Regions from separate parts of the Streptomyces flavalbus genome, predicted to be linked through region 2. Evidence: predicted binding sites of a transcription regulator. Region 2 holds the regulator's gene; each other region holds the start of a gene.
What was found. Region 2 encodes HspR, which represses chaperone genes until heat shock. Its sites were predicted from a motif close to TTGAGNNNNNNNNNCTCAA; they were not measured.
Positions count from the first base shown of each region.

Region 1: dnaK (molecular chaperone DnaK) is a predicted target of HspR. The motif match lies at 4,679-4,697, and genes of this name have one in related genera.
Region 3: lon (endopeptidase La) is a predicted target of HspR. The motif match lies at 2,674-2,692, and genes of this name have one in related genera.

Region 1 covers NZ_JBHTEB010000001.1:6,651,340-6,657,464, reverse strand. Annotated here, with positions in the region: gene ACFQZ6_RS29765 (helix-turn-helix domain-containing protein) at 1-527, shown strand, start outside; gene ACFQZ6_RS29760 (hypothetical protein) at 509-934, opposite strand; gene ACFQZ6_RS29755 (helix-turn-helix domain-containing protein) at 1,207-2,070, shown strand; gene ACFQZ6_RS29750 (nitrate reductase molybdenum cofactor assembly chaperone) at 2,184-2,672, shown strand; gene dnaK (molecular chaperone DnaK) at 2,749-4,617, opposite strand; gene ACFQZ6_RS29740 (glycerophosphodiester phosphodiesterase family protein) at 4,730-5,479, opposite strand; gene ACFQZ6_RS29735 (OsmC family protein) at 5,561-5,989, opposite strand.
Region 2 covers NZ_JBHTEB010000001.1:4,304,414-4,310,538, reverse strand. Annotated here, with positions in the region: gene ACFQZ6_RS19390 (sugar ABC transporter substrate-binding protein) at 11-1,120, opposite strand; gene ACFQZ6_RS19385 (fibronectin type III domain-containing protein) at 1,449-3,164, shown strand; gene ACFQZ6_RS19380 (heat shock protein transcriptional repressor HspR) at 3,217-3,669, opposite strand; gene dnaJ (molecular chaperone DnaJ) at 3,675-4,850, opposite strand; gene grpE (nucleotide exchange factor GrpE) at 4,887-5,534, opposite strand; gene dnaK (molecular chaperone DnaK) at 5,531-6,125, opposite strand, start outside.
Region 3 covers NZ_JBHTEB010000001.1:5,352,257-5,358,381, reverse strand. Annotated here, with positions in the region: gene ACFQZ6_RS24200 (lysozyme) at 1-158, shown strand, start outside; gene lon (endopeptidase La) at 228-2,651, opposite strand; gene ACFQZ6_RS24190 (GNAT family N-acetyltransferase) at 2,828-3,484, shown strand; gene ACFQZ6_RS24185 (spermidine synthase) at 3,569-4,246, shown strand; gene ACFQZ6_RS24180 (response regulator transcription factor) at 4,360-5,100, shown strand; gene ACFQZ6_RS24175 (HAMP domain-containing sensor histidine kinase) at 5,097-6,125, shown strand, end outside.

The DNA of each region.
Region 1 (6,125 bases), 2.3 Mb from region 2:
CGGTGCGGGCCGGGGTGGAGCGGCTGATACAGGGCTACGAGCCGTATCCGGCGCTGGTGGTCGACGCGACGTACAACGTGCTGGCCGCCAACCGGGGCATCACCGCGCTGCTGGGCGAGGTGCCCCCGGCGCTGCTCGGGCCGCCGCTGAACGCGATGCGGCTCACCCTGCACCCGGAGGGCCTCGCGCCGCGCATCCGCAACCTGCGCCAGTGGCGCGGGCACCTGCTGGCGCAGATGGAGCGGCAGATAGCGCTGCACCGGTCGGCGGCGCTGCGGGCGCTGTACGAGGAGGTGGCCGCCTACCCGGTGCCCGAGGAGGCGGTGCCCGAGGGGGCGGCGGACGAGGCGGTGCCGTACGTCGCGCTGCCGCTGCTGATCGAGCACGGCGGCCGGACGCTGTCGTTCATCTCGTCGATCTCCACGTTCAACACGCCGATGGACGTGACCGTCGCCGAGCTGGCCATCGAGACGCTGCTCCCGGCCGACCCGGCGACGGTGCGGCACCTTCAGGAGCTGCTGCCCTGACGCGCCCTGAGGGCGCCCCACTGGAGGGCGGCGAACCCGGCCACGGTGAGCGCCTGGAGGACCACCCACACGGCGCCCGTCGTGCTCGGCGACAGCCACAGTCCGAGGGCGAGGAAGCTGACCGCCGCCCAGGCCAGGTTGGCCTCGACGACCGCCCGCACGCCGAGCGCGGCCGGGCTGGGGCGCCCGGCGAGCAGGCCGACCGCGGCGGCGTACAGCACGAGGAAGACACCGAGGACGAGCAGCAGCTTGGAGCTGACGTCGAACAGGCGGCCGAGGGGGCCGGAGGCGACGAGGTAGGCGACGCCGTTCGTCCCGGTCACCACTGCGTCCAGAGTGAGGAAGCGGCGCAGCATGAGCTGCGGCTCGGTGGTGCGGGCGAGAGCGGCGAGGTGGGTTGCGGACATGGCGGATCACCCTCCGTCGGGGTCGTAGTGGTGCGGGGGGACCGGCTCCCGGGCTGGAGTGCGCCAGCCCGGAACCCGGTGATCTCACGATCCCGCGGGCCGCGGGCGGGGTCCATTACCTGCGAGGTAATGGGTGACGCGCGGTCAGCGACTCCTGGATTGCGCGGTTTTGCTCACCGGCCGTGGTGATTGCCTCACCTCCCGCCACGTGAGACTGCCGCGGGAACATGACACACTGCCCCCATGCTTTCGGCGCGTAGGGGAGGCGTGGCGTGAGTGAACGACGACCCGCGCCCACGGTCGGTCAGGTGGTGCTCGGCAAGCGGCTCCAGGAGCTGCGGGAGGCGGCCCGGCTGAGCCGTGAGGAGGCCGCGAAGGTGCTCCGGGTGGCCCCGGCGACCGTGCGGCGCATGGAGACGGCCGAGGTCGCGCTGAAGATCCCGTACGTGCAGGTGCTGCTGACGACGTACGGGGTGCCCGCGGAGGAGGTGGCCACGTTCGTCGCGCTGGCGGAGGAGGCGAACCAGCCGGGCTGGTGGCAGCGGTTCCACGACGTGCTGCCGGAGTGGTTCAGCGTGTTCGTGTCCCTGGAGGGCGCGGCGCGGATGATCCGCAGCTACGAGCCGCACTTCGTGCCGGGGCTGCTCCAGACCGAGGGGTACGCGCGGGCCGTGCTGGAGGCGGGGACGGTCGGGCAGTCGGGACCGGAGACCATCGAGCGCCACGTGCGGCTGCGGCTGACCCGGCAGGAGCTGTGGAAGCGGCCGGACCCGCCCCACCTGTGGGTGGTGATGGACGAGACGGTGCTGCGCAGGCCGGTGAGCACCAAGCCCGAGGTGATGCGCGACCAGCTCGACCGGCTGCTTGAGGCCACCGAGAGCGATCTGGTGACCCTCCAGGTCGCCGAGTTCGACCACGGGCCGCACCCGGGCACGTACGCGCCCTTCTCCCTGTTCCGGTTCGCCCAGCCGGAGCTGCCCGACATGGTCTTCACCGAGTACCTGACCGGCGCGCTCTACCTGGACTCGCGCGCCGAGGTCTCCGGGCACCTGGAGGTCCTGGACCACATGTCGGCGCACGCGGCGTCGGTGGCCCGCACCAAGGAGATCCTCCGGAAGTACCGGGCGGCCTGCTAGGCCGGGTCCAGGCGGCTGGCTGACCCGTACGGGTGCGGTCGGCGGGTGGCCCCGCGGGGCGGCGCCTAGGTTCTTGAGGGACGGGGCGGCCGAGCGTGCGGGAGGCGAGCCTGATGCCGGGATTCGAGGTGCTGTACCAGGCGGCGGCGCTCTGTCTGACCTATCCGGACGACGACGTGCTGACCCGGCTGCCGCTGCTGCGGGAGGCCGCGCCGCAACTGCGGGAGTTCGCCGACCACGCCGCGGTCACCCCGCCGGGTGAGCTGGCGGAGGACTACGCGCGCGTGTTCGGCGCCGAAGGGCTGTACCTGGGGCGCGGACGGGGCGGGGCCGCCCCGGCGCGGCTGGGCGACCTGTACCGGGCGCACGGCCTGGAGTTCACCGGCGAGGAGCGGCCGGACTTCCTGCCCGCGGTGCTGGAGTTCGCGGCGCGCACGGGCAACACGGAGCCGCTGACCGGGCACCGGGACGCGCTGGAGGAACTCCGGGCGCGGCTCACCGGGCTGGGGACGCCGTACGCGTGTGTGCTGGAGGCGGTGTGCGCGACGTTGCCTCCGGCGCATCCTGGGGATCTGACGGATCCGGTGCCGCAGCCTCGGTGAGTATGTCGTGTGCGGGTGCGTCGTGGCTGGTCGCGCAGTTCCCCGCGCCCCTAGGTAGGCTGCCTCAGCCGTGCCTTCAAGCGGCGCCGCCCCTTTGGTCCCTCTCCTCATCGACGATCTCGGCGTCCACCACGCCCTCCTCCTCCTGCGGGGCCTGCTCCTGGGCGGAGCCCGGCGTCGGCTGTTCCGCCTGGGCGTACATCGCCTGGCCCATCTTCTGGCTGACGGTGGCGAGTTTCTCGACGGCCGTGCGGAGGGCGGCGGTGTCGCTCTCGGCGGCGGGGCGTTCCAGCAGGCCCTTGAGTTCGCTGACGGCGGACTCGACCTCGGTGCGGGTGTCGGCGGGGACGCGGTCGCCGTTCTCGGTGACGAACCGCTCGGTCTGGTAGACGAGTTGCTCGGCCTGGTTGCGGGTCTCGGCGGCCTCCCTGCGCTTGCGGTCCTCCTCGGCGTACTGCTCGGCCTCCCGCATCATGCGGTCGATGTCGTCCTTGGGCAGGGCGGAGCCGCCGGTGACGGTCATCTTCTGCTCGCGGCCGGTGGCGAGGTCCTTCGCGGAGACGTGCATGATCCCGTTGGCGTCGATGTCGAAGGCGACCTCGATCTGCGGGATGCCGCGCGGCGCGGGCGGCAGCCCGGTGAGGTCGAAGGTGCCGAGCTTCTTGTTGTACGCGGCGATCTCGCGTTCGCCCTGGTAGACCTGGATGCCGACGGAGGGCTGGTTGTCGGCGGCGGTGGTGAAGATCTCCGAACGCCGGGTCGGGATCGTGGTGTTGCGCTCGATCAGCTTGGTCATGATGCCGCCCTTGGTCTCGATGCCGAGGGACAGCGGGGTGACGTCGAGGAGGAGGACGTCCTTCACGTCGCCGCGGAGGACACCGGCCTGGAGCGCGGCGCCGACCGCCACGACCTCGTCGGGGTTGACGCCCTTGTGCGGGTCCTTGCCGGTCAGCTCGCGGACGAGTTCGGTGACCGCGGGCATCCGGGTGGAGCCGCCGACGAGGATGACGTGGTCGATCGCGGCGAGCTTGATCCCGGCGTCCTTGACGGCCTGGTGGAAGGGGGTCTTGCAGCGGTCGAGCAGATCGGCGGTGAGTTCCTGGAACTGGGCGCGGGTGAGCTTCTCCTCCAGGTGCAGCGGGCCCTCGGCGGAGGCGGTGATGTAGGGCAGGTTGATCGACGTCTCCGAGGACGAGGACAGCTCGATCTTGGCCTTCTCGGCGCCCTCCCGCAGCCGCTGCACGGCCATCTTGTCGCCCGCGAGGTCGATGCCGTACTGCCCCTTGAACTTCTTCACCAGGTGATCGACGATCCGCTGGTCCCAGTCGTCGCCGCCGAGGTGGGTGTCGCCGTTGGTGGCCTTGACCTCGATGACGCCGTCGCCGATCTCCAGCAGGGAGACGTCGAAGGTGCCGCCGCCGAGGTCGAAGACGAGGACGGTCTGCTCCTCGCCGCGGTCCAGGCCGTAGGCGAGGGCGGCGGCGGTCGGCTCGTTGATGATCCGCAGCACCTTCAGGCCCGCGATCTCCCCGGCCTCCTTGGTGGCCTGCCGCTGGGCGTCGTCGAAGTAGGCGGGGACGGTGATCACCGCGTCGGTGACGTCCTCACCGAGGTAGGACTCGGCGTCCCGCTTGAGCTTCTGCAGAACGCGCGCCGACAGCTCCTGCGCCCGGAAGCGGGTGCCGTCCACGGAGCCCTGGTCCGGGAAGCGCCAGTCGGCGTCGCCCATGTGCCGTTTCACGGAGCGGGCGGTGCGCTCGACGTTGGTCACCGCCTGCCGCTTGGCGACCTCGCCGACCAGCACCTCGCCGTTCTTGGCGAAGGCCACGACCGAGGGTGTGGTCCTCGCGCCCTCCGCGTTGGCGACGACCGTGGGCTCGCCGCCCTCCAGGACGGCGACCACCGAGTTGGTGGTCCCCAGATCGATACCGACCGCGCGTCCCATCGCAGTCCCCTTCCGCGTCACGGAGTGTCCGGAGTGTCCGCCACTCCCTCCAGCACAAAACTTGAGTGGCCTCTTGTCAATGGCGCATACGGGCCACCCGCGCGCCCCCGCCCTACAGCGGAGTACCCCGTCGGGGGCGTGCGCCCCGCAGCGCGACGGCGTGCCGGGGGCGGTCGGTGACCAGGACGTCCACGCGCGGGTCGGCGAGGAAGGCGCGCAGGGCGGTGTCGTCGTTGACGGTCCACACCAGGGTGAACAGCCGGTGCCGGGCGGCCTCGCGCAGCACGTTGGCGCGGGCCAGGCGCTGGTGCACGGCGACCCCGTGGGCACCGCAGGCGCGCACCCGGCGCAGCGGGAACAGCTCGCTCAGCCGGGTCGCGGTCAGCCGGGAGGCGGCGATCTCCGCGCGGTCCCGGCCCAGCGACAGGGCGGTGCGCACCCCGGGGAAGGCCCGGGTGATCGCGGCGACGGAACGGTCCTCCAGGGAGGTGGCCACGAAGCCGTCGACGCCGAGCAGCGCCACCGCCCGGTCGATCACCGTGCGCTCGTAGCCGGGCTCCTTCAGGTCCAGGTGGCCGACCAGCCTCCCCGCGATCAGGGACATCACGTCGTCGACGACCGGGACGGGGTACCCGGCACGGGCGTTCAGCTCGGCGTGGCTGAGCTGGGACAGCGGCGGGCCGGTGTGCCGTACCCGGGGGTCGTGGTGGACGACGAGGACGCCGTCGGCGGTGCGCCGGACGTCGAACTCGACGTACTCGGCGCCGGAGGTGACCGCGTCCTCGTACGCCTGCCAGGTGGCGGCGGCGTACCGTTCACCGCCGCCGCGGTGCGCGGAGACGGCGGGGCGGAGCGGGGTCACGGGTCACCTCCCGGGGGTCGCGGGCGGTCCGGGTGCGGCCGGACCCCGCCCGGCACGGGTCCGGGCGGGGCGGCGCGGACCTCAGACCAGCTTCGCGGAGAGCGTGATCGGTACGGCCTTCAGGGCCTGGCTGACCGGGCAGTTGACCTTGGCGTCCTCGGCGGCGGCGAGGAACGCCTCGCTCTCCATCCCGGGCACCGTGCCCTCGACGGTGAGGTGGATGCCGGTGATGCCCTCGCCCGGCTGGAAGGTGACGTCGGCGGAGGTGACCAGCTTGGTGGGCGGGTTGCCGCCCTTGGTGAGGATGTTGGAGAACGCCATGGAGAAGCAGCTCGCGTGGGCGGCGGCGATCAGCTCCTCGGGGCTGGTCTTGCCGTTGGCGTCCTGGGCGCGCGACGCCCAGGTGACGGGCTGCGCGTCGATGGCGCCGGAGGAGTCGAAGGTGACGACTCCGTTGCCCTCAAGGAGGTTGCCTTCCCAGACGGTGTGTGCGGAGCGCGTGGTGGCCACGGTTGGTCCTTTCGCGTGTGTCGGTGAGGCGACGTGAGGCGGCCCCGGTGCCGGGGCTCGGGGACCATCCGATCACATTCCCGCGCATCCCACGCACAACAACGGTGGAGCGGGGCCGGGTTCCGGCAGGTCCGGG
Region 2 (6,125 bases):
AAACCGACGGTCAGCCCTTCAGGCCGATGTCCGCGCAGGCGTCCGCGTACTTGCCCGCGCAGATGTCCGACACCTTGTAGATGCCGTCCGCGACGACGGTCTCCTTGATGTTCTCCTGGGTCAGCGCGGTCACCGTCACGAGCTGGGCCGGGATGTCCTTGTCGGTGGGGCTGTCGACCCGGTCGCGGGTGAGGGCGTCGAACTGGATGTCCTTGCCCTGGACCCGGGCGACGGCCATCTCCGCGGCGGCCTCGGCCTCCTGCGGGTAGGACTTGTAGACGCTCATGTACTGGTCGCCGAGGACGATCCGCTGTACGGCGTCCAGCTCCGCGTCCTGACCGGTGACCGGCGGCAGCTCGCTGACGCCCGCGGTCTGGAGGGCCTTGATGACGGCGCCCGCCATGCCGTCGTTGGCGGAGTACACCGCGGCGATGTTGTCCGCGCCGATCTCGTTGATCGCCTCGGCCATGTTGGCCTCGGCGTTCTCCGGCTTCCAGTCCTTGGTGTCGAAGGACTTGGCGATCGTCACCTTGCCGGTCAGCTCGGAGAGCGCGCCCTGCTTGAACTGGCCCGCGTTGGGGTCGGTGGGCGAGCCGTTCATCATCACGACCTTGTCGGACGTGTCGATGTCGGAGCCCAGCGCCTCGATGAGGGAACGCCCCTGCACCTCGCCCACGAGGGCGTTGTCGAAGGAGATGTACGCGTCGATCGGGCCCTCGGCGAGCCGGTCGTAGGCGATGACGGGGATACCGGCGTCCTTCGCCTTCTGCACGGTGTCCGCGATGCCGTGCGAGTCGACGGCGTCGAGCAGGATGACGTCCACCGCGTCGTCGATCATCCGCTCCATCTGCGCGACCTGCTTGTCCGCGTTCGCCTCGGCGTTGGCGTACTCGACCTTGCCGCGCTTGCTGGTGAGGGAGGCGATGCGCTCCTTGATGATCGGGTAGTCGAACTTCTCGTAGCGGGAGTTCGCCGTCTCGGGCAGCAGCAGCCCCACCGTGATGTCGTCACCCTTGGTCGGAGAGGCGTCGGCGCCGTCCTCCGCCGCGCCCAGCACACCGCATCCGGCGAGCGAGAGAGTCAACGAGGACAAAGCGACGGATATGGCGATACGACGCATACGGGTGCTCACTTCTGATGTCTTCCGGACGTGGGCGCAGCCTTGCTACCCAGGTGTCTGAAAAGCCAACGCGTCGACGGCACCCAGCGTCAAGCTGAATCACTTAACGAGATGACAACATCACGTTCCGTTTTGGCTGTGGAGACGGAGCGGAATCGCCTGCGCAGCGGCCTCACCGGACCTTCACCGCAAGCGATTTCACGTGAGGACCAAGATCCGTACAACCAATCCCATTCCTCACCAGTCGGGGTGTGCGCGACGGGCTGCCCTTCCGCGCTTCCCGTCGCTTCCCCGACGTCTCTCCGACGCTTCTCGATCAGAGGACCGAATGATCCCAGCCAGACGCAGCACGACCGCCGGTCTGTCCACCGCGGTCGTGCTCGCCACCGCGGGCGGCCTGCTCACCGCCGTGACGGCGCCCGCCAGCGCCGCGACGAGCTGCGCCTCCCCCGTGTTCAAGCGGCAGTTCTACGCGAACACGTCGTTCTCCGGCACTCCGAAGAAGACGGACTGCGACGGCACCATCGACCAGAACTGGGGCACCGGCGCGCCCGCCACCGGCCTGCCGAGGAACGACTTCGGCGTCCGCTGGACCGTCACCCGCGACTTCGGCTCCGGCGGCCCCTTCGCCTTCGGCGCCGCCGCGCAGGACGGCGTCCGCGTCTACCTCGACGGCGTGCGCAAGGTGAACCTCTGGAAGAACGTCTCCACGACGGCCCGTACGCAGGTCAACCTCACCATCCCGCCCGGCAAGCACACCCTGCGCGTCGACTTCGTCAACTGGACCGGCACGGCCAACGTCAGGTTCTCCTACGCCCCCCGCACGTCGGCGTCGGTCGACACGGTCAGACCCCTCGCGCCGACCGGCACGGCGGCGACCTACGACCCGGCCACGGGCAAGGCCCGCCTCACCTGGGCGAAGAACAAGGAGATGGACCTCGCGGGGTACCGCGTGTACCGGCGGGTGAAGGGCGACGACTTCGCTGTCCCAGTGGCGACGACCACCTCGACGTCGTACACGGACACCGGCCTGCCGTACAGCGGCGAGGTCTTCTCCTACGAGGTGCGCGCCTACGACCGGGCGGGCAACGTGTCCCGTGGCAGCGCCGACCAGGATGTGACGAGCGTCGACCGCATACCGCCCGATGTCCCACGGCCCCCGGAAGTCACCGACGCGACGGAACTGGGTGGGCTGCGCCTCGGCTGGAAGCAGGTCGACGAGGCGGCGTCGTACCGGGTGTACCGGTCATCGAGCAAGGACGGCACCTACACCCGGATCGCCAGCACGTCGCTGCTCTCCTACCGGGACACCTCCGCCGCGACCGAGACCACGTACTACTACCGCCTCAGCGCCGTCGACGCGGCGGGCAACGAGTCCGACAAGTCCCCGTGGGTCATCGCCCGCCGCCACAACGACTCCCCGCCGTCCGCCGTCACCGGGCTGACCGTCACCCCGACCGGCTACGGCTTCGAACTGAACTGGGAGGCCAACCCGACCCCCGACCTCCACCGTTACGTCGTCTACGGCGGCGAGGTGGTCACCATCGGGGGCAAGCGGTACTGCGACGCGTGGGAGCTGGAGTGGCTGTCGGCCGACACCACCTCCTACGCGCACGTCGTCAGCCGCCCGGACGGCGAGGAGCGCTGCTTCTACGTCGACGCCGTCGACACCAGTTGGAACTCCTCGTACGACTGGACGCGTTCCGCCCAGATCGTGGCGGCGACGGAGCTGGACACGGTGCCGAAGGTGGGGTCCCCAGTGACCTCCCCGCTGTCGCTCATCGTCTGGCCAGCGGCGGGCGACGAGGGCAATCGGCTGGCGTGGGACGGCACCGAGGTGGACGCCACGGGCGGCTACCGGTTGTACCGCTACGACCCGGCCACCGAACGCTACGAGCGGATCGCCGAGGTCGGCCCCGGCTCCTACCTCTACTTCGACACCGGCGTCCCGCGCGGCACCACGTCCTACTACTGGGTGACGGCGGTGGACGCCGACGGCAACGAGTCGGCCCCCGCGGGCGACTGGGCGGTCACGGGCCCCTGAACGCGACGATGGGGTCCCGCGTCCGCGGGACCCCTCTCACGTGTCGTGCGCGTCAGTCCGACTGCTGCTGCCGCTTCGGCCGCCACACCACCAGCGCGCTCGTCTGCTGGACCTCCTGGTACGGGACCAGGTCGCGGCGGTAGGACGCGTGGACGGCCGCCTCGCGTTGGCGCATGGTGGCCGCCGCGCCGTCCAGGGCCGACTGCAGCTCCGCCACGCGGGACTGGAGCGCGGCGACCTGGTTCTCCAGTTCGATGATGCGCTTGATGCCCGCGAGGTTGATGCCCTCGTCCTGCGAGAGCTGCTGCACCTGGCGGAGCAGCTCGATGTCCCGGGCGGAGTACCGGCGCCCCCGGCCCGCGGTGCGGTCGGGGGAGACCAGGCCCAGGCGGTCGTACTGGCGCAGCGTCTGCGGGTGCAGTCCGGAGAGCTGGGCCGCCACCGAGATGACGTAGACCGGGGTCTCCTCGGTCAGTTCATACGGGTTGCGTCGACGGCCGTCCATCTTCGTCAAGCTCCCTTCGCCGCCTGGAACAGCTCCGCCCGCGGATCCTCACCCGCGGTCGCCTCGCGATACGCCTCCAGCGCGTCACGAGCCTTCCCCGTGACGTCCTTCGGCACACTCACCTCCACGGTGACCAGCAGGTCCCCGCGGGTGCCGTCCTTGCGGACCGCGCCCTTGCCCCGCGCCCGCATGGTGCGGCCGTTGGGCGTGCCGGGCGGCAGCTTCAGGGTGACGGCGGGCCCGCCCAGCGTGGGCACCCGCACCTCCCCGCCGAGCGCCGCCTCCGCGAAGGTCACGGGGACGGTGACGGTGAGGTTGTCGTCCTTGCGCCCGAAGACGGGGTGGTCCTTGACGTGCACGACCACGTACAGGTCGCCCGCCGGGCCGCCCCGCTCACCGGGCGCGCCCTTGCCGCGCAGCCGGATCCGCTGCCCGTCGCTCACCCCGGCCGGGATGCGCACCTGCATCGTCCGCGAGGACTTGGCGCGCCCGGAGCCCTTGCAGACCTCGCAGGCGTCCTCCGCGATCAGCCCGCGCCCCTTGCAGTCCGGGCACGGGTCGGTCAGCGAGAAGCCGCCGCCCGAGCCGCGCGCGACCTGCCCGGTGCCGACGCAGGTCGGGCACACGCGCGGCGTGCCGTTCTTGTCGCCGGTGCCGGAGCACGCCTTGCACGGGGACTGCGACGACATCCGCAGCGGGACCGTCGCGCCCTCGATCGCCTCGTTGAAGCTCAGCGTGACCTCGGACTCGATGTCCTGGCCGCGGCGCGGCTGGGTGCGCGTGCCGGTGCCCGCGCCACCCCGGTTGAACAGGCCCCCGAAGACGTCACCGATGCCGCCGCCGAAGCCGCCGCCGCTCTGCTGCGCGCCGCCCCCGAAGAGGTCACCGAGGTCGAAGTTGAACGATCCGCCACCCGCGCCCGGCCCCGGGCGGAAGCCGCCGTTGCCGAACAGGGCGCGCGCCTCGTCGTACTCCTTGCGCTTCTTGGGGTCCCCGAGGACGTCGTTCGCCTCGGAGATCTCCTTGAACCGCTCCTCGGCCTTGGCGTTGCCCTTGTTGGCGTCCGGGTGGAACTCGCGGGCGAGCTTCCGGTACGCCTTCTTGATCTCGGCCTCGGTGGCGTCCTTGGGGACGCCGAGGACCTTGTAGTAGTCCTTCTCGATGAAGTCCTTGGTGCTCATCCCCGACGTCCCTCCTTCCTCGTCATCCGGTCAAGCTCAGCCCTCGTCCGGGCCACCGCTCTCCTTGTCGTCGCCTTCAGGGGACTCCTCGCCCTTGACGGTCTGCGCGCCGGGCTGCGGCTCGGCCACGGCCACCCGCGCGGGGCGGATGGTGCGCTCGCCGATGCGATACCCGGGCTGGAGAATCGCCACGCACGTCGTCTCGGTGACGTCCGGCGCGTAGCTGTGCATCAGCGCCTCGTGGACCGTCGGGTCGAAGGGCTCGCCCTCCTTGCCGAACTGCTGGAGGCCCATCTTCGCGGCCACGGTCTCCAGCGACTCCGCAACGGACTTGAAGCCGCCGACGAGTTCGCCGTGTTCCCGGGCGCGGCCGATGTCGTCGAGCACGGGCAGCAGCTCGGTCAGGAGGTTCGCGACGGCGATCTCCTTGACCGCGATGCGGTCGCGCTCCACGCGGCGGCGGTAGTTCTGGTACTCGGCCTGGAGCCGCTGGAGGTCCGCGGTGCGCTCACCGAGCGCGGTGCGCACCTGGTCCAACTGGGCCAGCAGACCGGGGTCTGTGCTGGTGGCGTCCCCGGCCGGGGCCGCCCCCTCCTCGGAGGCGGCCTTCGGCTCGGCGTCGTCAGGGGCGGCGCCGGAGGGGACGTCGGGCTTTTCCTCGAAGCCCGGGGTCTCCTCCGTCACGCGGCACCGTCCTTCCGCTCGTCGTCGACGATCTCGGCGTCCACCACGTCGTCGTCGGCCTTGGCGCCACCGGCGGTCGCGCCCTCGGGGCCGCCCGCCGCCTGCGCGGCGTTCGCGTCGGCGTACATGGCCTGGCCGAGCTTCTGGGAGACGGCGGCGACCTTCTCCGTGGCCGTGCGGATCTCCGCGGTGTCCTCGCCCTTGAGCTTCTCCTTCAGCTCGCCGACGGCGGCCTCGACCTCGGACTTGATCTCGCCGGGGACCTTGTCCTCGTTGTCCTTGAGGAACTTCTCGGTCTGGTAGACGAGCTGCTCGCCCTGGTTGCGGGCCTCGGCGGCCTCGCGGCGGGCGTGGTCCTCCTCGGCGTACTTCTCGGCCTCCTGGCGCATCCGGTCGACCTCGTCCTTCGGCAGCGAGGAGCCGCCGGTGACGGTCATCTTCTGCTCCTTGCCCGTGCCCAGGTCCTTCGCGGTCACGTGCATGATGCCGTTGGCGTCGATGTCGAAGGAGACCTCGATCTGCGGGACGCCGCGGGGCGCCGGGGGCAGACCGGTCAGCTCGAACATCCCGAGCTTCTTGTTGTACGCCGCG
Region 3 (6,125 bases), 1.0 Mb from region 2:
CGCTGTGGATCGCCCGGTACGCCACCACCGTCGGGACGCTCCCGGCGGGCTGGTCGTACTACACGATGTGGCAGTACACCTCGACCGGCCCGACGGTCGGTGACCACAACCGCTTCAACGGCGCCCTGGACCGCGTCCAGGCCCTCGCCCTCGGCTAGGAACCGCACGGCGGAGGCCCGGGCCTCCCTCACGAGAACCCGGGCCTCCTCCTCATCCGGCCGCGTCCGTCACGCCGCGGCCGGAATCCTCTGCGCCGCCCCGCTGGTGGCGGGCGTCAGCGCCAGCTCCAGGACCTGGCGGACGTCGGTGACGGCGTGCACGTCGAGCTTGTCCAGCACCTCCGCCGGGACGTCGTCCAGGTCGGGTTCGTTGCGCTTGGGGATGATGACGGTGGTCACCCCGGCGCGGTGGGCGGCGAGCAGCTTCTGCTTCACCCCGCCGATCGGCAGCACCCGGCCGGTCAGCGAGACCTCGCCGGTCATCGCCACGTCCGTGCGGACCAGCCGCCCCGACAGCAGCGACGCCAGCGCCGTGGTCATCGTGATGCCCGCGCTCGGGCCGTCCTTCGGCACCGCGCCCGCCGGGAAGTGGATGTGCACGCCCCGGTCCTTCAGGTCCGCGACCGGCAGCTCCAGTTCGGCGCCGTGCGAGCGCAGGAAGCTCAGCGCGATCTGCGCCGACTCCTTCATCACGTCACCGAGCTGACCGGTCAGGGTCAGCCCCGCCGCGCCCGTCTCCGGGTCGGCCAGGGACGCCTCCACGAAGAGCACGTCACCGCCCGCGCCGGTCACCGCGAGGCCGGTCGCCACGCCCGGCACCGCCGTGCGCCGCTCCGCCGGGTCCTGCGCGGACTCGGGCACGTGGTGCGGCCGTCCGATCAGGCCCCGCAGGTCGTCGGGGGTGACGGTGAACGGCAGCTTCCGCTCGCCCAGTTCGTGCTGGGCCGCGACCTTGCGCAGCAGCCGCGCGATGGACCGCTCCAGGGTGCGCACGCCCGCCTCACGGGTGTACTCGCCCGCGAGCTTGCGCAGCGCGCCCTCGTCGATGGTCACCTCGTCGTCGTCGAGCCCGGCGCGCTCCAACTGCCTCGGCAGCAGGTGGTCGCGGGCGATGACGACCTTCTCGTCCTCGGTGTAGCCGTCGAGGCGGACCAGCTCCATCCGGTCCAGCAGCGCCTCGGGGATGGCCTCCAGGACGTTGGCGGTGGCGAGGAAGACCACGTCGGACAGGTCGAGTTCGACCTCCAGGTAGTGGTCGCGGAAGGTGTGGTTCTGCGCCGGGTCCAGGACCTCGAGGAGCGCCGCCGCGGGGTCGCCGCGGAAGTCGGAGCCGACCTTGTCGATCTCGTCCAGCAGCACCACCGGGTTCATCGACCCGGCCTCCTTGATGGCCCGCACGATCCGGCCGGGCAGCGCGCCGACGTACGTACGGCGGTGGCCGCGGATCTCGGCCTCGTCGCGGACGCCGCCGAGGGCGACGCGGACGAACTTGCGGCCCATGGCGTGCGCCACGGACTCCCCCAGGCTGGTCTTGCCGACGCCGGGCGGGCCGACGAGCGCGAGCACGGCACCGCCGCGCCGCCCGCCCACGATCCCCAGGCCCCGGTCGGCGCGCCGCTTGCGCACCGCCAGGTACTCGGTGATCCGCTCCTTCACGTCGTCGAGTCCGGAGTGCTCGGCGTCGAGCACGCCCCGGGCGCCCTGGATGTCGTACTCGTCCTGGGTGCGCTCGTTCCACGGCATCTCCAGGACCGTGTCCAGCCAGGTGCGGATCCAGCCGCCCTCCGGGGACTGGTCGGAGGACCGCTCCAGCTTGTCGACCTCCTTGAGCGCGGCCTCACGGACCTTCTCGGGCAGGTCGGCGGCCTCCACGCGGGCGCGGTAGTCGTCGGACTCCTCGCCGTCCTTCTCGCCGTTCAGCTCGCGCAGTTCCTTGCGTACGGCCTCCAACTGGCGACGCAGCAGGAACTCCCGCTGCTGCTTGTCGACGCCTTCCTGAACGTCCTTGGCGATGGTCTCCGCGACGTCCTGCTCGGCGAGGTGGTCGCGCAGTTGCTGGGTGGCGAGGCGGAGGCGGGCCACCGGGTCGGTGGTCTCCAGCAGCTCCACCTTCTGTTCGGTGGTCAGGAACGGTGAGTAACCGGAGTTGTCCGCGAGCGCGGAGACGCCGTCGATGGCCTGGACGCGGTCCACGACCTGCCAGGCGCCGCGCTTCTTCAGCCAGGCGGTGGCGAGCGCCTTGTACTCCTTCACCAGTTCGGCGACCTGGCCGGGCAGCGGTTCGGGCGTCTCCTCGTCGATCCGGGTGCCCTCGACCCACAGCGCCGCGCCGGGTCCGGTGGTCCCGGCCCCGATGCGCACCCGGCCGCGCCCGCGGATGAGGGCGCCGGGGTCACCGTCGGCCAGTCGGCCGACCTGCTCCACGGTGCCGAGCACGCCGATGCGCGCGTATGTCCCGTCGATGCGTGGCACCAGCAGCACCCTGGGCTTTCCGGGTTCCGTCCGGGCGGCGGCCTGCGCGGCCTCCACCGCGGCCCGCACCTCGGAGTCGCTCAGGTCCAGCGGGACCACCATCCCGGGCAGCACGACCTCGTCGTCGAGCGGCAGCACGGGCAGGGTGAGCGGTGTGAACGCCGTGGACTCAGCAGCCATGATCTCCCCTTCGGCAGTCAAGTTGAGCTATGCCGACTCAATGCTCGGGGGTCCTTGAATGTTCCCCGACCTTCCGGGCGTTCGCTGTGGGCGATCACCCCTGGTGGGCGGGGCCCGGCCCGCATACGGTCTCGACGTAATAGGCAGTGTGCCTTAGCAGTCATTACGGAGGCAGTGTGGAGAGCGTCGTGGGGACCTGGGTCGGCGGCTGGGTCGTCTCGCGCGGGGCCGCCCCGCCGCGGGCGGAGCCCTGGGGCTGGACCATCGACGTCGGCCAGGCCACGCACGTCACCCGGCACATCCTCGCCGCCACCGGTGACGCCGTCGAGGAGAGCACCGTCCGCGAGGTGGCCGACGCCGTGACCGGCGCCGGGGTCTGGCTGAAGGTCTTCGACGACCCCGCGCGCGTGGGCGGCTGGCTGGGCGCGGGCTGGTGGGTCGACCCCGAGCCGGGCTACCTGATGACCTACCGGGTACCGGACGACGCCCCCGCCGTCCCGGCCGTCCCCGAGGGCTTCCGACGGCGCGTGTGGACCCGCGCGGGCGTCACGCGCGTGCTGCTCGCCGCGCCGGACGGCTCCCTCGCGGCGCGCGGCCAGCTCGCCGTCAGCGGCGCGACCGGCGTCGTCGACCAGATAGAGACGGCACCCGCGCACCGGCGCCGGGGACTCGGCAGTCAGGTGATGACCGCGCTGCACCGCGCCGCCGCCGACCGGGGCGTCAGGACCGCGGTCCTCGCCGGGACCCCGGCGGGGCGGGCGCTGTACGAGCACCTGGGCTGGCGCACGGAGGCGCCGCTGACCTCCGCCAGGTTCACCGGCCGCGCCACCTGAGAGGCGCCCGCCTGGACGCCGTACGCCGGTTCCCCGCCGGTAATTCCCCCGCCGCCCGGTGAACACCGGTGTCAGGATGGCCCCATGGCCACCGCATACGACATCCCCGAAGTCCTGGACCGGCGCGAGGGCCCCTACGGCGAGGTGGTGCTGCGTCGGCACGGCGAGCTGCTCCAGATCATCGCCAACGGCTGCTTCCTGATGGACACCTCCGACGGCCGCTCGGAGAGACTGCTGGTCGACGCCGCCCTCGACGCCCTGGACGGACGCCCGCTCCCCCACGTCCTCATCGGCGGACTCGGCGTCGGATTCTCACTCGCACATGCCACGGGCAACCCGCGCTGGGGCCGGATCACGGTGGTGGAGCGCGAGCCCGCCATCATCGACTGGCACCTCGACGGACCACTGTCCGACCTCTCGCGCGAGGCACTCGCCGACCCGCGCGCGCGGATCGTGCGGGCCGATCTGATCGATTACGTCAATGAGACATCCGCCACGTTCGACGCCCTCTGCCTCGACATCGACAACGGCCCCGACTGGACCGTCACGGAAGCCAACGACAGCCTCTACTCACCCGCCGGACTGGCAAGCTGCGCAAGGGTGTTGAGGCCCGGTGGCGTCCTGGCCGTGTGGTCGGCCAAGCCCTCCCCGGAATTTGAAGGAACCTTGCGGAATGCCGGATTCCAACAAGTGCGTACCGAAGAGATCCCGGTTGCCCGGGGCGTTCCGGACGTCATTCACCTCGGCGTCCGACCTGGATAGCCGAGGCGTGGTGACTCCCCGTACCCTGCTTGCCTGACGCGGATCATTCAAGCGTCAAGCGCAGTCATGGGATCACCCCACGGATTCCGGAAAGCACACCTCAGGGGCGGGCGATGGAGCAGACACACACCTCCCACAACGGCACGGCGGCGACCACTCCGGGCGCGCAGCGCCGGGTGCTGGTGGTCGAGGACGACGCGACGATCGTCGACGCCATCGCGGCCCGCCTGCGCGCCGAGGGATTCCTCGTACAGACCGCCGGTGACGGACCGGCCGCCGTCGACACGGCCGAGGCCTGGCAGCCCGACCTGCTGATCCTCGACATCATGCTGCCCGGCTTCGACGGCCTGGAGGTCTGCCGCCGCGTGCAGGCCGCCCGCCCGGTGCCGGTGCTGATGCTCACCGCCCGCGACGACGAGACGGACATGCTGGTCGGGCTCGGCGTCGGCGCCGACGACTACATGACCAAGCCGTTCTCCATGCGGGAGCTGGCGGCGCGCGTGCACGTGCTGCTGCGCCGCGTGGAGCGGGCCGCGATCGCCGCCTCGACGCCGCGCAGCGGCATCCTGCGCCTGGGCGAGCTGGAGATCGACCACGCGCAGCGCAGGGTGCGGGTGCGCAGCGAGGACGTGCACCTCACGCCGACCGAGTTCGACCTGCTGGTGTGCCTGGCGAACACCCCGCGCGCGGTGCTCTCGCGCGAGCAGTTGCTGGCGGAGGTGTGGGACTGGGCGGACGCCTCCGGCACCCGCACCGTCGACAGCCACATCAAGGCGCTGCGCCGGAAGATCGGCGCCGAGCGGATCCGCACGGTGCACGGCGTCGGGTACGCCCTGGAGACGCCGACGCCATGAGCGACGGTCCGTCCGGCCGACGCGGCTCCGGGGGCCCGCCCTGGGTCCGGGTGCGGCCGTTCTCGATCAGGACCAAGCTGGGCGTCCTGGTCGTCATCGCGGTGCTGATCACCACCGGTCTGTCGGTGAACGCGGTGCGCTTCCAGACGGAGGTGCGCTTCATCATGGTCTTCTCCATGATCGCCACCCTGCTGGTGACCCAGTTCGTGGCGCAGTCGCTCATCGCGCCGCTGGACGAGATGAACGCCGTGGCCCGGTCCATCTCGCACGGCGACTACACCCGCCGGGTGCGGGAGAACCGCTGGGACGAGCTGGGCGACCTGGCCGTCACCATCAACCGCATGGCCGACGAGCTGGAGGCGCAGGACCGCCAGCGCAAGGAGCTGGTGGCGAACGTCTCGCACGAGCTGCGCACCCCCATCGCCGGGCTGCGCGCCGTCCTGGAGAACGTCGTCGACGGCATCGCCGAGGCCGACCCCGAGACCATGCGCACGGCGCTGAAGCAGACCGAGCGGCTCGGCCGCCTGGTGGAGACGCTGCTGGACCTGTCCCGCCTGGACGACGGCGTCGTACCGCTGCGGCAGCGCCGGTTCGAGGTGTGGCCGTACCTCTCAGGGGTGCTCAAGGAGGCCAACATGGTCGCCTCCGCGCGCGCGGGCATCGCCTCCGGCTCCGGCAGCCACACCCGTACGGACGTCCATCTGCGCCTCGACGTCTTCCCGCCCGACCTGACCGCGCACGCCGACCCGGAGCGCATCCACCAGGTCGTCGCCAACCTGATCGACAACGCCGTCAAGCACAGCCCGCCGCACGGCCGGGTGACGGTGAAGGCGCGGGCCGGGGACCGGCCGGGCTCGCTGGAGCTGGAGGTCCTGGACGAGGGGCCCGGCATCCCGCGCTCGGAGTGGCACCGGGTGTTCGAGCGGTTCAACCGGGGAGCGGTGAACCGTCCGCACGGTCCGGGCGGCGACGGCGGCACCGGACTGGGCCTGGCGATCGCCCGCTGGGCGGTGGATCTGCACGGC